DNA from 4 places in the Streptomyces sp. NPDC127177 genome. Region 1 is predicted to be linked to each of the others. Evidence: riboswitches for the same ligand, from Rfam matches in the RefSeq annotation. Region 1 holds a riboswitch; each other region holds the start of a gene.

Region 1 (3,563 bases):
CACCCCGCCGACGACCTTGTAGGGGAGGCCGACCCGGATGAAGATCTCCTCGAAGACACGGGACTGCGCGTTCGTCCGGTAGAAGATCGCGACGTCACCGGCCTTGGCGTCGCCCGCGTCGGTCAGCCGGTCGATCTCGTCGGCGACGAACTGCGCCTCGTCGTGCTCGGTGTCCGCGACGTAACCGGTGATGCGGGCGCCGGTGCCGGCGTTGGTCCACAGGTTCTTCGGGCGGCGGCTCTCGTTGCGCTCGATGACGGCGTTGGCGGCGGACAGGATCGTCTGCGTGGAGCGGTAGTTCTGCTCCAGCAGGATCGTGGTCGCGTTCGGGTAGTCCTCCTCGAACTGGAGGATGTTGCGGATGGTCGCGCCGCGGAAGGCGTAGATCGACTGGTCCGCGTCACCCACGACGCACAGCTCGGCGGGGGCGTCCTCGGGTCCGGCCGGGCCGACCAGCTCCCGTACGAGGGTGTACTGGGCGTGGTTGGTGTCCTGGTACTCGTCGACCAGGACGTGCCGGAAGCGGCGGCGGTAGTGCTCGGCGACGTCGGGGAAGGCCTGGAGCAGGTGGACCGTCGTCATGATGATGTCGTCGAAGTCCAGCGCGTTGGCCTCGCGCAGCCGGGACTGGTACATCGCGTAGGCCTGGGCGAGCGTCTTCTCGAAGCCGTCCGCGGCCTGGCCCGCGAAGGTCTCCTCGTCGATCAGCTCGTTCTTCAGGTTCGACACCTTCGCCGTGAACGACTTGGGCGGGAAGCGCTTCGGGTCGAGGTCGAGGTCGCGGCAGACCAGCGCCATCAGCCGCTTGGAGTCCGCGGCGTCGTAGATCGAGAACGAGGAGGTGAAACCGAGCTTCTTCGACTCGCGGCGCAGGATCCGTACGCACGCGCTGTGGAAGGTCATCACCCACATGGCGTTGGCACGGGGCCCGACGAGCTGCTCGACGCGCTCCTTCATCTCACCGGCGGCCTTGTTGGTGAAGGTGATCGCGAGGATCTGGCCGGGGTGCACCCCGCGCTCCGCCAGCAGATGGGCGATGCGGTGGGTCAGCACCCGGGTCTTGCCCGAACCGGCCCCGGCGACGATGAGCAGCGGGGAACCCGCGTGCACGACGGCGGCGCGCTGCTCGGTGTTCAGCCCGTCGAGCAGCGCGGCGGCGTCGATGACCGGGCGGTGCGCCCCGTCGCGGTAGTACGCGTCGCGGGGCGACGGAGGCCCGTCGAACACGCCCGAGAAGAGGTCCTCCGGCACCGCTTCGGGTGCGGAGTCCTCGGGGGGCGGCGGGGGCCCGTCCTCCGCTTGCTGGAGGCCGGCCAGGAAACTGTCGTCAAAGAGGCTGCTCATCGCTGTACGAGTCTAGGGCGCCCCACTGACACCCGGGGCCGCATGGGGAGAACGCGCACCGGCCGGGAACACGCACGGTGAGCCGCTTCCCACTCTGCGCAGGGTTCCCGGCCGCTCATCCCGCCGGGAGCGGGCAGGTTCCGCAAGGTCACGAAAATGTATCGGGCATATCGAACATCAACCTTCACAGCGACACCATGAGTTGGCTAGCGTGCTCGTTCGGGCGGCCCGTACCCCCGAGGCGAACCACGCCGAGCGGACGTCCACGCCGAATTCGGGCTGCCCGTGCGGGAGCCCGGAACCGGGGACCCACACGCATCACCGGGGTGAATCGGTCCGAACCTCCCACCAGGACCGTAGGGCAGCCTTCCGTTCCGCCCGAACCCGACAGCTAACCCGGTAGGCGGTCCACGGAAGGAGATGCCGGCCTTGGCCTCGCATCGCAAACCGCGCCCCCGGGTGCGCAGCACCACACCGGCCATCGGGTTCACGACGGCGGCACTCGCCTCGGTGACCCTGCTCTCCACGCAGAGCGCACTGGCGGCCCCGGCCCCGAAGCCCAGCATCGAGGACGTCCAGAAGAAGGTCGACGACCTCTACCGGCAAGCGGGCACCGCGACCCAGCACTACGACGAGGCCAAGGAAGCCACCGCCAAGCAGCGCACCAAGGTGGACACGCTGCTGGACGACATCGCCGAGCGCACCCAGAAGCTGAACGAGGCCAGGCGCACGCTCGGCAACTACGCCGCCGCCCAGTACCGCGACGGCGCGCTCGCACCGACGGCCACCTTCTTCCTGGCCAACGACCCGCAGTCGTTCTTCGACCAGACGCACCTCATGGACCGGATGGCCAGGAACCAGCAGCAGGCCGTCACGGACTTCCGTACGAAGCAGGTCGAGGCGTCCAAGAAGCGTGCCGAGGCGGTGACCGGCCTGGAGACGCTCACCGAGTCGCAGACCCGGCTGCGCACCAGCAAGCAGAACGTCCAGAACAAGCTGACCGAGGCCCGCACGCTGCTGTCGAAGCTGACCGCCGAGGAGAAGGCGCGCCTCGCGGAGCTGGAGCGGAAGAAGAAGGCGGAGGCCAAGCGCAAGGCGGCGGAGCTGGCCGAGAAGCAGGCCGCCGCGAAGGCGGAGGCCGACCGCAAGGCCAAGGAGGCCGGCGGCGGTACGGACACCGGTTCGGGCTCGGGCACCGGCTCGGGTTCGGACAGCAGCGCCACGACGAAGGCCGAGAAGGTCCTCGCGTTCGCCAGGGCCCAGATGGGCAAGCCGTACGTATGGGGGGCGACCGGCCCGTCGTCGTACGACTGCTCGGGGCTCACCCAGGCGGCCTGGAAGGCGGCGGGTGTCAGCATTCCGCGGACCACCTGGGACCAGGTGAACGTCGGCACCCGGATCGCGACGGCGGATCTGCAGCCCGGGGACCTGGTCTTCTTCTACGACGACATCAGCCACGTCGGCATCTACAAGGGCAACGGCATGATGATCCACGCGCCCAAGCCGGGGGCGAACGTGCGCGAGGAGTCGATCTACTACATGCCGATCTACGGCAGCGTGCGGCCGGGCTAGCGGCCGCCCGCACGGTCCCGGTCATCGCCGGGTCGGCGGCCACGAGTGGGCCGAGGACCGAGCCGGTGCGGAGGAGGCGCTGCGGCGGGAGGGCCGGCGGGTCGACCGGGACGCCGTGCCGTAACCGTCGGCGGCCGGTGATGTGTCACCGGTCGCCGACGACCGCTCAGGTCCAGAGCGTGGCGATGAAGATGTTGACGACCGTCAGTCCGCCCACCGCCGCGAAGAGGCCCTTCTCGGCCTTCTCCTCGTCCCGTTTGACGTAGACGATGCCGAGGATGACGACCAGGATCAGCAGCTTGATGCCGATCTTGACGTTGTTCACGGGGTGGTCGTCGGCCTGGTCGAGCCCGACCAGCGCGATACCGGTCACCAGCATGGTGAGCGCGCCGTGCAGCATCCCCGGCACGAACCGCGCCGTCCCCGCCCCCATCGCCTTCATCTGGGTGAGGAAACCACCCAGCAGGGCGGCGATCCCGATGATGTGCAGGGCGACGAAGACATCGATGAGTACACGCATGGTTCCGCACCCTAGTCCGGGCCATATCAGCCTCCGGAAGCCAGGTGAGACTTACTCGCCACTTGACTGATGAATGCACCAATTGCCTGACTCTGGTGCAATTTTTCCTGTCACTCGGCAACAACGC
Region 2 (3,563 bases), on a different contig from region 1:
GGACTCCAGGTTCGGCGCGAAGCCGCCCTCGTCACCGAGACCGGTGGACAGGCCCTTGGTCTTCAGGACCTTCTTCAGCGTGTGGTAGACCTCAGCGCCCCAGCGCAGGGCCTCGGAGAAGGACTCCGCGCCGATCGGGGCGATCATGAACTCCTGGATGTCCACGTTGGAGTCGGCGTGCGACCCACCGTTGAGGATGTTCATCATCGGGACGGGCAGCAGGTGCGCGTTCGGGCCACCGAGGTAGCGGAACAGCGGCAGGTCCGAGGCCTCGGACGCGGCGTGGGCGACGGCGAGCGAGACGCCGAGGATGGCGTTGGCGCCGAGCGAGCCCTTGTTCTCGGTGGCGTCCAGGTCGAACATCGCCTGGTCGATCAGCCGCTGCTCGGTCGCGTCGTAGCCGACGAGCTCCGGGCCGATCTGCTCGATGACGGCGAGGACTGCCTTCTCGACACCCTTGCCGTGGTAGCGGTTGGGGTCACCGTCGCGAAGCTCAATGGCCTCGAACGCACCGGTGGAGGCTCCGGACGGGACGGCAGCACGGCCGGTGCTGCCGTCGTCGAGGCCAACCTCGACCTCGACCGTGGGGTTGCCCCGGGAGTCGAGGATTTCCCGGGCTACGACGACGTCGATGGACGGCACGAGGCATCTCCTTCTGGGATATGACGCTGGTTGTGCAGGGTCACTTTGGCCTTGCGACAAGAGCCTAACCGGCCCGGCCGTCTCAGTCGGCCGGGCGCCCGTCCCCTGGGACGAAAAAGGACCCAAGGGCAGGCATTAAGGGGCATACGGCCAGAAATTTACTGGCCGGTAACTACAACAGTTGAACAATCAACACAGAAACGCGCGGACCCCGGCCCGGCACGCACGGGGGGAAGATGCGGCCGGACCGGGGCGCTCGGCGAGGAGAGTGCCGACCGCTCCGCGAAGGAGCGGGGTTCTGGACTACTTCGCCAGGTGCAGCTGCTGACCCGGGAAGATCATGTCGGCGTCCTCGACGATGTCCTTGTTCAGCTTGAACAGCTGCTCCCAGCCGCCCTTGACCTTGTGGTCGGCCGCGATCTCGCTCAGGGTGTCACCCGCGACGACCTTGTACTCGCCGTCACCCTTCTTGACCTTCTCGCCGGTCGGGGTGGTGACGGTCTTCTTCGCCTCGGGGGCGGTCGAGCGGTCCGAGCGGTTGGTGGAGGGGGCCTCGCTGCGCTCGGCCTTCTTCGGCTCGGCCTGCTTGGCCGGAGCCGAGCCCTGCTCGGGAGCGGTCTCGGTCTTGCCGGAGCCGGTGTCGACGCCCGGGTCGACACCGTCGTTGCTCAGGTTGCCGGCACCGGCGCAGGACCAGGCGCCCGGTCCCTGCATGTCGAGGAGCTTCTCGGCGACGGCGATCTGCTGGGACTTGGTGGCGAGGTCGGCACGGGCCGCGTACTGCGTACCACCGGCGGCGGCCCAGCTGGACTGCGAGAACTGCAGACCGCCGTAGTAGCCGTTGCCGGTGTTGATGGACCAGTTGCCGCCGGACTCGCACTGGGCGACGGCGTCCCACGTGGAGACGGAGGCGGCGGAGGCGCCGGTCGCACCCATGAGCGGCACGGCGATGGCGGCACCGGTGACACCGGCGAGCGTGGCGATACGGACGGCCTTGGACGGGCGGCGGTGCTTGTTGCCCTTGCTGTTGAGCAGCATCGAGACTTCTCCTCACCGACGCCTACGAGGTGAGCTGTCGGGTTCGGGCCAAGTGAGTTGCCCGGTCGCACGTCCTAGCGCACGACTTCACCCCAAGCCGTTCCCGATGCGTCTTGCGACGATCGGACCCGGCGCTTACCTGGGTCCCCCGCTCCTGCCTACGGCGCTTTACGCGTCTGTTCCCTTCGACCGACGGCAGGATTCGGCGTGACGATCGACGGGGCCCGCGGTGCGAGCGGTTCCGACCGTAAACACACGCAACCCCCACATCAAAGAAAGACATACCGGATAAACAGCCCTTAATTGCATCTGAAAAACATATGTTTGCGCAGGTCGGAACGGATGCGGAGGGACCACCCGGACAAGATGCGTCAGTTCACGCAAAGAGACCCATGTCTCACTTAGTCAAAAGTGGGACATAGGCCTCTTAAGTACCCCGGATTCAGGGTGTTTTCAGCTGTTGATCAGACCGCGCACAGGGCTGTTCTCATCCGGCCTTCACGCCGAGGTCCAGGCTCTGGCCAGGCAGGATGAGGTCCGGGTCGGAGCCGACCTCCGCCTTGTTGGCCTCGTACAGCTCCGTCCAGCCGCCGGGCAGCTCCTGCGCCTGCGCGATCGCCCAGAGGTTGTCGCCGGCGCGGACGGTGTACGTGCCGTCAGCGGCCGGTGTGTCCTTGTCCCGTGCGTCACCGTCACCCCGCGAGGCGTGCCGCCCCGAGTCCCGCTCGCCGCCGCTCTCGTCGGGAGCCGGCGCGCCGCGGTGCTTGCCACCCGTCTCCGAGCCCTCACCTGACCCGTCCGAGGCGTCGCCGGATGGGCCGTTCGCGTCGGTCGAGCCGGACGGCGAGGGCGTGGCGGACGGACTCTTCGAGGTGTCCGACGTACGTTCCTTGCCTGCCGCGTCGTCGGTGGCATCGTCCGAGGGAGCGTCCGTCGCGTCCTCGGAGGCCCCGTCGGACGGCTCCGCGCTCTTCGCCGGGTCGGCACTCTCCGCCGGGTCCGCGCTCTCCGACGGGTCGGCGGACGGCGTGCTGCCCGGGTCGACGCCCGGCAGGGACCCGTCCTCGGCGAGGCCGGAGACGACGGCGCAGCTCGGCCACGCCTTCGGGCCCTGGTCGTCCAGGACCTTCTCCGCCACGGCGATCTGCTGCGAGCGGCTGGCGAGGTCCGCCCGGGGGGCGTACGAGTCGCCGCCGTAGGACTTCCAGACCTCCTGCGAGAACTGCAGGCCGCCGTAGTAGCCGTTGCCGAGGTCGGCACTCCACATGCCACCGCTCTCGCACTCGGCGACCCGGTCCCAGGTCGAGGCGTCGGCGGCGTGCGCGCCGGCCGCGCCGAGCAGGGGGATGGCGATGGCCGAGCCGGTCACACCTGCGGCGACGATGATCGCGGGTGCCTGACGAGGGCGACGGTGTCTGCCGTTCGCGGAGCCCATGGGAATGCCTTCCGTGTGACTGACGAGTGACTGGTGAGTCGAACGGTGAACCTAGCGGGACTCGAACGTGTGTCACAAGTCGATGCAGCGCAGATCACGTGAAAGTCACAGAGTTGACAGAGTGTCACTTTCCTTTTAAACCCGTTCGGGAGTGAACTCCACCGGAAGTGTGCGCAGTCCGCGCATAATGAGCCCGCCACGCCAGCGCAAATCGGCAGGTTCCACCGCAAGCCGCAGATCCGGAAGGCGTTTCAGCAGCGTGGCGAGCGCCGCCTGCCCCTCGAGGCGGGCGAGCGGTGCTCCCAGACAGTAATGGATGCCGTGCCCGTAACCGAGGTGCTGGTTGTCACGCCGGGCGAGGTCCAACGTGTCCGGTCCGTCGAAGCGCCCGGGGTCCCGGTCGGCCGCCGCCAGCACCACGAGCACGGGGTCCCCCTCGGCGACCCGC
Region 3 (3,563 bases), on a different contig from region 1:
TCATCAGGCTGTTCGCCTATCTGGTGGCCGGGCACGTCGTCGCGGGCTTCCTCTACCTGCTGTTCGCGGTGGGGATGCACAACCAGTAGGAGCGAGGATGCGCCGCGCCGGATCCGCTCACGCGTCGTCCAGGAGCTGTTCGCGCAGCCGTTCCCGGGTGGCGGGCGTGATCTTCAGGGCTTCCGAGAGGTAGCGGTCGGTGCCGCCCCAGGTCTCGTCGATCGTGGCGAAGGCCGCGGCGAGGTATTCGCTGTGGGCTCCGAAGAGCGGGCTGAGCAGCTCCATCACCTCCGGCGACATCCCGGCCGCCGAGGTGTCGCTGCGGCGCACCCGGTAGCGGCGGTGGGCGTCGTTGGACTTGAGGTAGTCGGCCTCGATGGTCTCGCGCCCGACACCGACCGCGAGCAGCGAGACCGCGATCGAGAGCCCCGCCCGGTCCTTGCCGGCCGCGCAGTGCATCAGTGCCGGGACGCTGTCCTCGGCCAGGGCGTGCAGCACGCGGCTGTGCTCGGCGGTGCGTTCCAGGATGATCGTGCGGTAGGAGGCGACCATGCGGGCGGTGCCCTTGCCGTCGGCGAGGAGGCCGCGAAGCTCGTCCATGTTGCCGTCGCGCACCATCCGCCAGAACTCGCTGCCGTCGGCCGGGTCGGTGAGCGGGATGTTCACGTTGCGCACCCCGGGCAGCTCCACGTCCAGTCCGTCCAGCTTGTGGTCGGCGGCGTTGCGGAAGTCGAAGACGGTGTGCAGGCCGAGGCCGCCGAGGAACGCGGCGTCCTCGGCCGTGGCGCTCGCGAGGTGACCGCTTCGGAAGAGCCGCCCGTACCGCAGCCGTCGTCCGTCCGAGGTGGGCAGCCCGCCCAGATCACGGAAATTACGGACTCCCGCCAGCTCGGGTTCCGTCGACGGGGTCTGCGGCAACTGCTGCGTCACGGTCACTCCTGGAGGCTCTGCCGCCGACGCGTGTCGCCGACGGGTCCACTCTCGTGACGATACGACATCGGTGACCCAGGCAATCATCTCGGTAACCGCCCATGTGCGGGCTCCTGGGGGCAGCGATCGAAGCATGACATGTCTGGATTGTGGCTTTTAGTCGTACATGCCCTGCTTATAGGGGAGATGGTCACCTGCTCGTGAGCGGGATCATATCCGTGACGGTGTGTGGCGGCGGCCGGTCCGGGTAATCCTTACGCCGCGCGGAAAGCCAAGATCCATAATCCACGGAGTGTGACGGGAATTCCGTGCCGAATTTCAGAACCGGAATCCGGGGTGGAACCCGCGGCTTGTTTCCGTCGTCCCGGCTCGCTTACGTTCACTCTCAATCCGGATGGAACGCCTAATCCTGCCGCCGTCCGGAATTCGCACCCACTCACCGTGTGGCAGGAGCGGGGGAACCAGGTAAGCCGCCGACCGGAGCGATCATCCGGCCGGCTCGGGGTGAAGTCGCGCCAGGCGCGGCCGGGCATCTCCAGCCCGAACCCGACAGCTCACCTCGTAGGCGCCGGAGAGGAAATTCTTCATGCCCACACCGGGTAAGCACCGCCGTCCGAAGTCCAGCACCATCGCCCGCGGCGTCGTCGTCGCGAGCGCCGGCGGAGCCGTCATCGCGCTTCCGCTGCTCGGCGCCACCGGTGCCAACGCCGCGGAGCACGCCGCTCCCGCCACCGCGAACTCGGCCGCCGCCGCGCACGCCACCCCGGCCAAGCCGGTCGCCGACAAGCAGTCCGGCTCCAAGACGTACTCCGTCGTCTCCGGCGACTACCTGTCGAAGATCGCCGCCCAGCACAAGCTCAAGGGCGGCTGGGAGAAGCTCTACCAGGACAACCGCAAGGTCGTCGGCGACAACCCGAGCCTGATCTTCCCGGGCATGAAGCTGACCCTCGGCGGCGCGGCCTCCGGCCACGCCTCGACCACCGGATCGCACACCTCCACCCCGTCGAAGGCCCCGTCGAAGGCGCCCGCCAAGACCGAGTCGAAGGCCTCCACGGCCTCCAACTCCTCCTCCTCCGACACCCAGTCGTCCGACGAGTCCTCGGCCGACCAGAGCACTGACTCCGGCTACGTCCACCCGGTGCCCGGCAACCACACCACCGAGTACCGCGCATCCGGCGCCAGCTGGTCCAGCGGCAGCCACACCGGTATCGACTTCCCGGTCTCCACCGGCACCAGCGTGAAGGCGATCACCTCCGGCACCGTCGTCACCGCCGGATGGGGCGGCGCGTACGGCAACGAGGTCGTCATCAAGCACGCCGACGGCCACTACTCGCAGTACGGCCACATGTCCTCGCTCTCCGTCTCGGCCGGCCAGACCGTGACCGCGGGCCAGCAGGTCGGCCTCTCGGGCGCCACCGGCAACGCGACCGGCCCGCACCTGCACTTCGAGATCCGCACGGGTCCGGCGTACGGCTCGGACATCGACCCGATCGCCTACCTGGCGTCGCACGGGATCAACGTCTGATCCGGGCAGCACGGGTCCGGTGAACCGGACCGGAGCAATACACAGAGGGACGGTGTGCGGCGGCGCACCGTCCCTCTGCTTATTCCCCGTTTACCAAAACCTGACCGGGTGGTCTATCTCACCACCCGTCAACCCCGTATTACGGTCGCGTAGGTCACATTCGAAGGTGCAGGATATGCCCTTGTGGCAGACGATTCGAGAAACATCCGACAGGGCGTCATCAACAGACAGGGCGCCATCGAGTCGTACGCGGCGATTGGCGACAGCTTCACCGAGGGAGTCGGCGACCTTGGCCCGGACGGAACATTCGTCGGCTGGGCGGACCGGTTCGCAGTGCTCCTCGCGGACCAGCTCCCGGACCTCGGCACGGAAGGCATCACAGGTGCCGTGCACGGGAACTTCAGGTACGCCAATCTCGCCGTACGAGGACGTCTCCTCGACCAGATAGTCGAGGAGCAGGTACCGCGTGCCAAGGAACTCGCCCCCGACCTGGTGAGTTTCTGCGCGGGCGGCAACGACATCATCCGGCCGGGCACCGACCCCGACGACGTGGCCGAGCGCTTCGAGCGCGCGGTCGCGGAGCTGACCGAATCGGTCGGCACCGTCATGGTCACCACCGGCTTCGACACCCGCGGCGTTCCCGTCCTGCGCCATCTGCGCGGCAAGATCGCCACCTACACGGCGCACGTGCGGTCCATCGCGGACCGCTACGACTGCCCGGTGCTCGACCTGTGGTCGCTGCGGTCCGTGCAGGACCGGCGCGCATGGGACGGCGACCGGCTGCACCTCTCGCCCGAGGGGCACACCCGGGTCGCGCTGCGCGCCGCCCAGGTCCTCGGCCTCGACGTACCGGCCGACCCGGACCAGGAATGGCCGCCGCAGGTCCACCGGGGGACGCTCGAGGTCCGGCGCGACGACATCCACTGGGCGCGCGAGTACCTGGTGCCGTGGATCGGTCGCCGGCTGCGCGGCGAGTCCTCCGGAGACCACGTGGAAGCGAAGCGGCCCGACCTGCTTCCGCTCTGAGGCCGGGTGGCTCCCGGGACCCGGGAGCCCGGTCAGAGTTGGCCGGACGGGTACCGCTCGGCGGACTCCGGGCCGGTCGCCC
Region 4 (3,563 bases), on a different contig from region 1:
GCGGTTCGCAGCGCCTCCAGGTCGGGTTCGGCCTCGACGACCGCGGTGAGGATCGATCCCGCACACCAGGAGACCGAGCCGGACCTCACCCCCATGCCGCTCACCCCGCGCCGTCACGGCGACTTCGGCTTTTTCGTCGACCACGACCGGCAGTAGCGACGGGGCGACCGGGTCGTGTGTCACCAGCAGTGCGCGCCGCTCGGGACGGGCGGCCGCGAGGTGCAGGCCGATGGCGGCGCCCATGCCGCACCCGAGCATCAGGGCGGGCTCGTCGGTCGGTTCCGCCGGCAGGAGGTGCACGTCGTCCGCGTGCTTGCGCCATGGTGACGCGGTGCCCGGGGGAGTGGAGGGTGCTGCGGGAGAGGTCCCGGCGGTCGTGGGTGACCACGGTCCAGCGGTCCACGAGGCGGTCGGCCGGCTCGCTCATGCAGATCGGCGAGGAGGTGCTCCCGGAGCCGCCCGCCTCGGCCGGTGTGCGGCGGTCGGCGCCCGGGTGGCCCTCGTCGTGCCGAGCGACCTCCTCGGGCATCCGGACACCTCGGTGAGCTCGATCGCCGTGCACACGGGTCTGCCCCAGAGTCGGGTCTCGGGTGCCGTGGCCCGGCTGAAGGAGCCGGGCTCGATCGTGACGGCACCCGATCCGGCGGACGTCCGGCGGCAGCTGATCCGGCGGGCATCCGAGGTCTCGGAACGCGTGGCCGAGGTCAGGGCCGCGCCGGTCGACGGGGCTCTGGCCGCCGCGCTCGGCACCGATGACTTGCAGCGGCTGCTGGCGGTCACCGAGGCGCTCGATGTGCTGGCCCGTTATCTCACGCCGGAGGCTGTCGGTCGCCTCCGGCCTTGAGTAGGGGCGGGCTCCGGTGGGACGGGGTGACTTTCAGGTGCTGCCAAATGTCCTGATTGGGTAATTAATCCGAACTGCTCGTTATGACCACTCAGGGTGTGTTTTCGGGGGATCAAACATGGTGAATATTGACCAAATCGCTCCTTTCGGGCGCAGTGGCCAGCATCACTTTTCCGCCCACGGACGCAGGGCGTCGGGCTTCGGTTCCCTGCTGCGCCAAGAAAGTTGACTTCCGTCGCGAGGTCCCGATGTGAGCATTTCCTTTAATTGATCTTGTGGATCAATTGGGATTTGGAATTCCTGGCTTGTTTCGGTCGGTGTTTCTCGCTTACGGTCGCCGTCAATCCGGATGGAACGCCGAATCCTGCCGCCGTCCGGGAACCCGACCCACTCACGTACGGCAGGAGCGGGGGACCCAGTTTTGCCGCCGGTCCGGTATCCGGACCGGCTAGGGGTGAAGTCGCCATCACGTGCGGCCGGACATCTCCAGTCCGAACCCGACAGCTCACCTCGCAGGCGGCGGAGAGGAAATTCGTCATGCCCTTCAACGGTAAGCACCGTCGTTCCAAGTCCACCTCCCTGACCCGCGGTTTCATCGCCGTGAGCACCGGTGGAGTCGTCCTCGCACTGCCCCTGATCGGCGCCGGATCGGCTTCCGCCGCCCCGGCGCACGCTGCCGTCGCCGAAAAGGCCGCGGCCCCGACTTCCGTCGCTGCGAAGGAAATCGCCGCGCACAAGGCGGAGTCCACCGTCTATTCCGTCGTCTCCGGCGATTCGCTTTACAAGATCGCCCAGGGGCATTCCCTCAGCGGTGGCTGGGAGCGGCTCTACAAGGACAACCGGAGTGTCGTCGGCCAGAACCCCGACCTCATTCACCCGGGCCTCAAGCTGACCATCGGCGCCAAGTCCGAGGCTGTCGCGCCCAAGACGGCGCCGAAGGCCGAATCGAAGGCGAAGACGACCGAGTCGAAGCCGGCCGACGAGTCCAAGTCCGCGAACGGCGCCTCGCAGTCCTCCGACCGTGCCGAGGGAACCGGCCGCGCCGACCGTTCGGAGCGGACGGCCACCCCCGTCGCCGAGAACACCGCCGCCACCGCCCCCGCGCAGTCCGCGACCGCGTACACCGACGACCTCGACGGCTGGATCAAGGAGTCGCTGGCCGTGATGGCGCAGAACGGCATCCCCGGCAGCTACGACGGCATCTACCGCAACATCATCCGCGAGTCCTCCGGCAACCCGCAGATCGTCAACGACTGGGACTCGAACGCTGCCGCAGGCACGCCTTCGAAGGGCCTCCTCCAGGTCATCCAGCCCACCTTCGACGCCTTCCACGTGGCCGGCACGTCGACGGACATCCTGGACCCCGTCGCCAACATCACCGCCGCGTGCAACTACGCCGCGGCCACGTACGGCTCGATCGACAACGTGTTCGGCGCCTACTGACATCACACGGCTCCGCCCACGGGGTGAGTCGGCAGAAGGGGTGGGGCGGAGCCGTGAGGCTCCGCCCCACCCCTTCGCGCGTGCGGCCCGGACACCAGGAAGGCGGCCGGGCCCTCGCCCGGAGCCTTCGGAGCCGCCCCTCCGCCGGAACCCACGGCCCCCTCCGGCAGGCCTCGCAACCGGGTGCGCGATGGCACTATGAACCTTTCATCCCGCGCGCTACCCTCCGCCGCATGATTTCCACGGTGGTCTGGGGTACCGGCAATGTCGGCCGCGCGGCCATCCGCGCCGTCGAGGCCCATCCGGCCCTGAAACTGGCACACGTGCTCGTCCACGACCCCGGCAAGACCGGCCGTGACGCGGGCGACCTCGGCGGGCTCGGCCGCGATCTGGGCGTCGCGGCGAGCGATGACATCGACGCGGTGCTGGCCACCGCTCCCGGCGCGGTCGTGTACGCCGCCTCCGGGGACATCCGCCCCGACGAGGCGCTCGCCGACATCGTCAGGGCGGTCCGGACGGGCGCGGTGGTCGTCACCCCCGCCCTGTACGCGCTCTACGACCGGCACGGCGCGCCGCCCGAACTGCGCGATCCGGTCCTGGCCGCGGTCGCCGACGGCGGCGGCTCCCTGTTCGTCTCCGGCGTCGACCCCGGCTGGGGCAACGACGTGCTGCCCCTGCTGATCAGCGGACTCGGGAGCACGGTCGACGCGATCCGCTGCCAGGAGATCTTCGACTACTCCACCTACGACCAGCCGGACGCGGTCCGCCATCTGATCGGCATGGGACATCCCATGGAGTACGAGCCGCTCATGCTCGCGGCCTCGGTACCGACCATGGTGTGGGGTGGACAGATACGACTGATGGCCAGGGCCCTGGAGGTGGAGCTCGACGACATCCGGGAGACCATGGCCAGGCGCCCTCTGGAGACCACGGTGACCACCCGCACGATGGGCCGGTTCGAGGCGGGCACCCAGGGCGCGGTCCGCTTCGAGGTGCAGGGCATCGTCGGGGGCGAACCGCGCATCGTCATCGAGCACGTCACCCGCATCCACCCGTCCTGCGCCCCGGACTGGCCCACGCCGCCCGACGGCTCCGGAGCCCATCGCGTGATCATCGAGGGCCGTCCGCGCATCGAGGTCACGGTCGAGGCCTCCGACGAGGGCGAGAACCGCTCGGCGGGCGGCAACGCCACCGCGGTCGGCCGGCTGGTGAACGCCATCGACTGGCTGGTGGAGGCGGAGCCCGGACTCTACGACGCACTCGACGTCCCCCTGCG

The links. Region 1 has a riboswitch for cyclic di-AMP ahead of ACFVJX_RS27705 (NlpC/P60 family protein). Riboswitches for the same ligand answer to the same signal wherever they lie in the genome.
Region 2: linked by a shared signal. The riboswitch ahead of ACFVJX_RS14415 (transglycosylase family protein) and the one ahead of ACFVJX_RS27705 (NlpC/P60 family protein) in region 1 are both predicted to bind cyclic di-AMP.
Region 3: linked by a shared signal. The riboswitch ahead of ACFVJX_RS31300 (peptidoglycan DD-metalloendopeptidase family protein) and the one ahead of ACFVJX_RS27705 (NlpC/P60 family protein) in region 1 are both predicted to bind cyclic di-AMP.
Region 4: linked by a shared signal. The riboswitch ahead of ACFVJX_RS07900 (transglycosylase SLT domain-containing protein) and the one ahead of ACFVJX_RS27705 (NlpC/P60 family protein) in region 1 are both predicted to bind cyclic di-AMP.

Annotation. Positions count from the first base shown of each region.
Region 1 covers NZ_JBHXUW010000053.1:28,515-32,077, reverse strand. The annotation lists gene pcrA (DNA helicase PcrA) at 1-1,344, opposite strand, end outside; cyclic di-AMP (ydaO/yuaA leader) riboswitch at 1,601-1,766, shown strand; gene ACFVJX_RS27705 (NlpC/P60 family protein) at 1,765-2,916, shown strand; gene ACFVJX_RS27700 (hypothetical protein) at 3,083-3,436, opposite strand.
Region 2 covers NZ_JBHXUW010000019.1:62,530-66,092, reverse strand. The annotation lists gene eno (phosphopyruvate hydratase) at 1-642, opposite strand, end outside; gene ACFVJX_RS14415 (transglycosylase family protein) at 946-1,680, opposite strand; cyclic di-AMP (ydaO/yuaA leader) riboswitch at 1,685-1,856, opposite strand; gene ACFVJX_RS14410 (transglycosylase family protein) at 2,168-3,115, opposite strand; gene ACFVJX_RS14405 (cytochrome P450) at 3,251-3,563, opposite strand, start outside.
Region 3 covers NZ_JBHXUW010000070.1:31,573-35,135, reverse strand. The annotation lists gene ACFVJX_RS31310 (DUF6126 family protein) at 1-89, shown strand, start outside; gene ACFVJX_RS31305 (tyrosine-protein phosphatase) at 118-930, opposite strand; cyclic di-AMP (ydaO/yuaA leader) riboswitch at 1,321-1,513, shown strand; gene ACFVJX_RS31300 (peptidoglycan DD-metalloendopeptidase family protein) at 1,517-2,455, shown strand; gene ACFVJX_RS31295 (SGNH/GDSL hydrolase family protein) at 2,639-3,481, shown strand; gene ACFVJX_RS31290 (STM4011 family radical SAM protein) at 3,514-3,563, opposite strand, start outside.
Region 4 covers NZ_JBHXUW010000008.1:26,647-30,209, reverse strand. The annotation lists gene ACFVJX_RS07910 (hypothetical protein) at 1-95, opposite strand, end outside; gene ACFVJX_RS07905 (MarR family transcriptional regulator) at 506-844, shown strand; cyclic di-AMP (ydaO/yuaA leader) riboswitch at 1,190-1,378, shown strand; gene ACFVJX_RS07900 (transglycosylase SLT domain-containing protein) at 1,382-2,287, shown strand; gene ACFVJX_RS07895 (dihydrodipicolinate reductase) at 2,521-3,563, shown strand, end outside.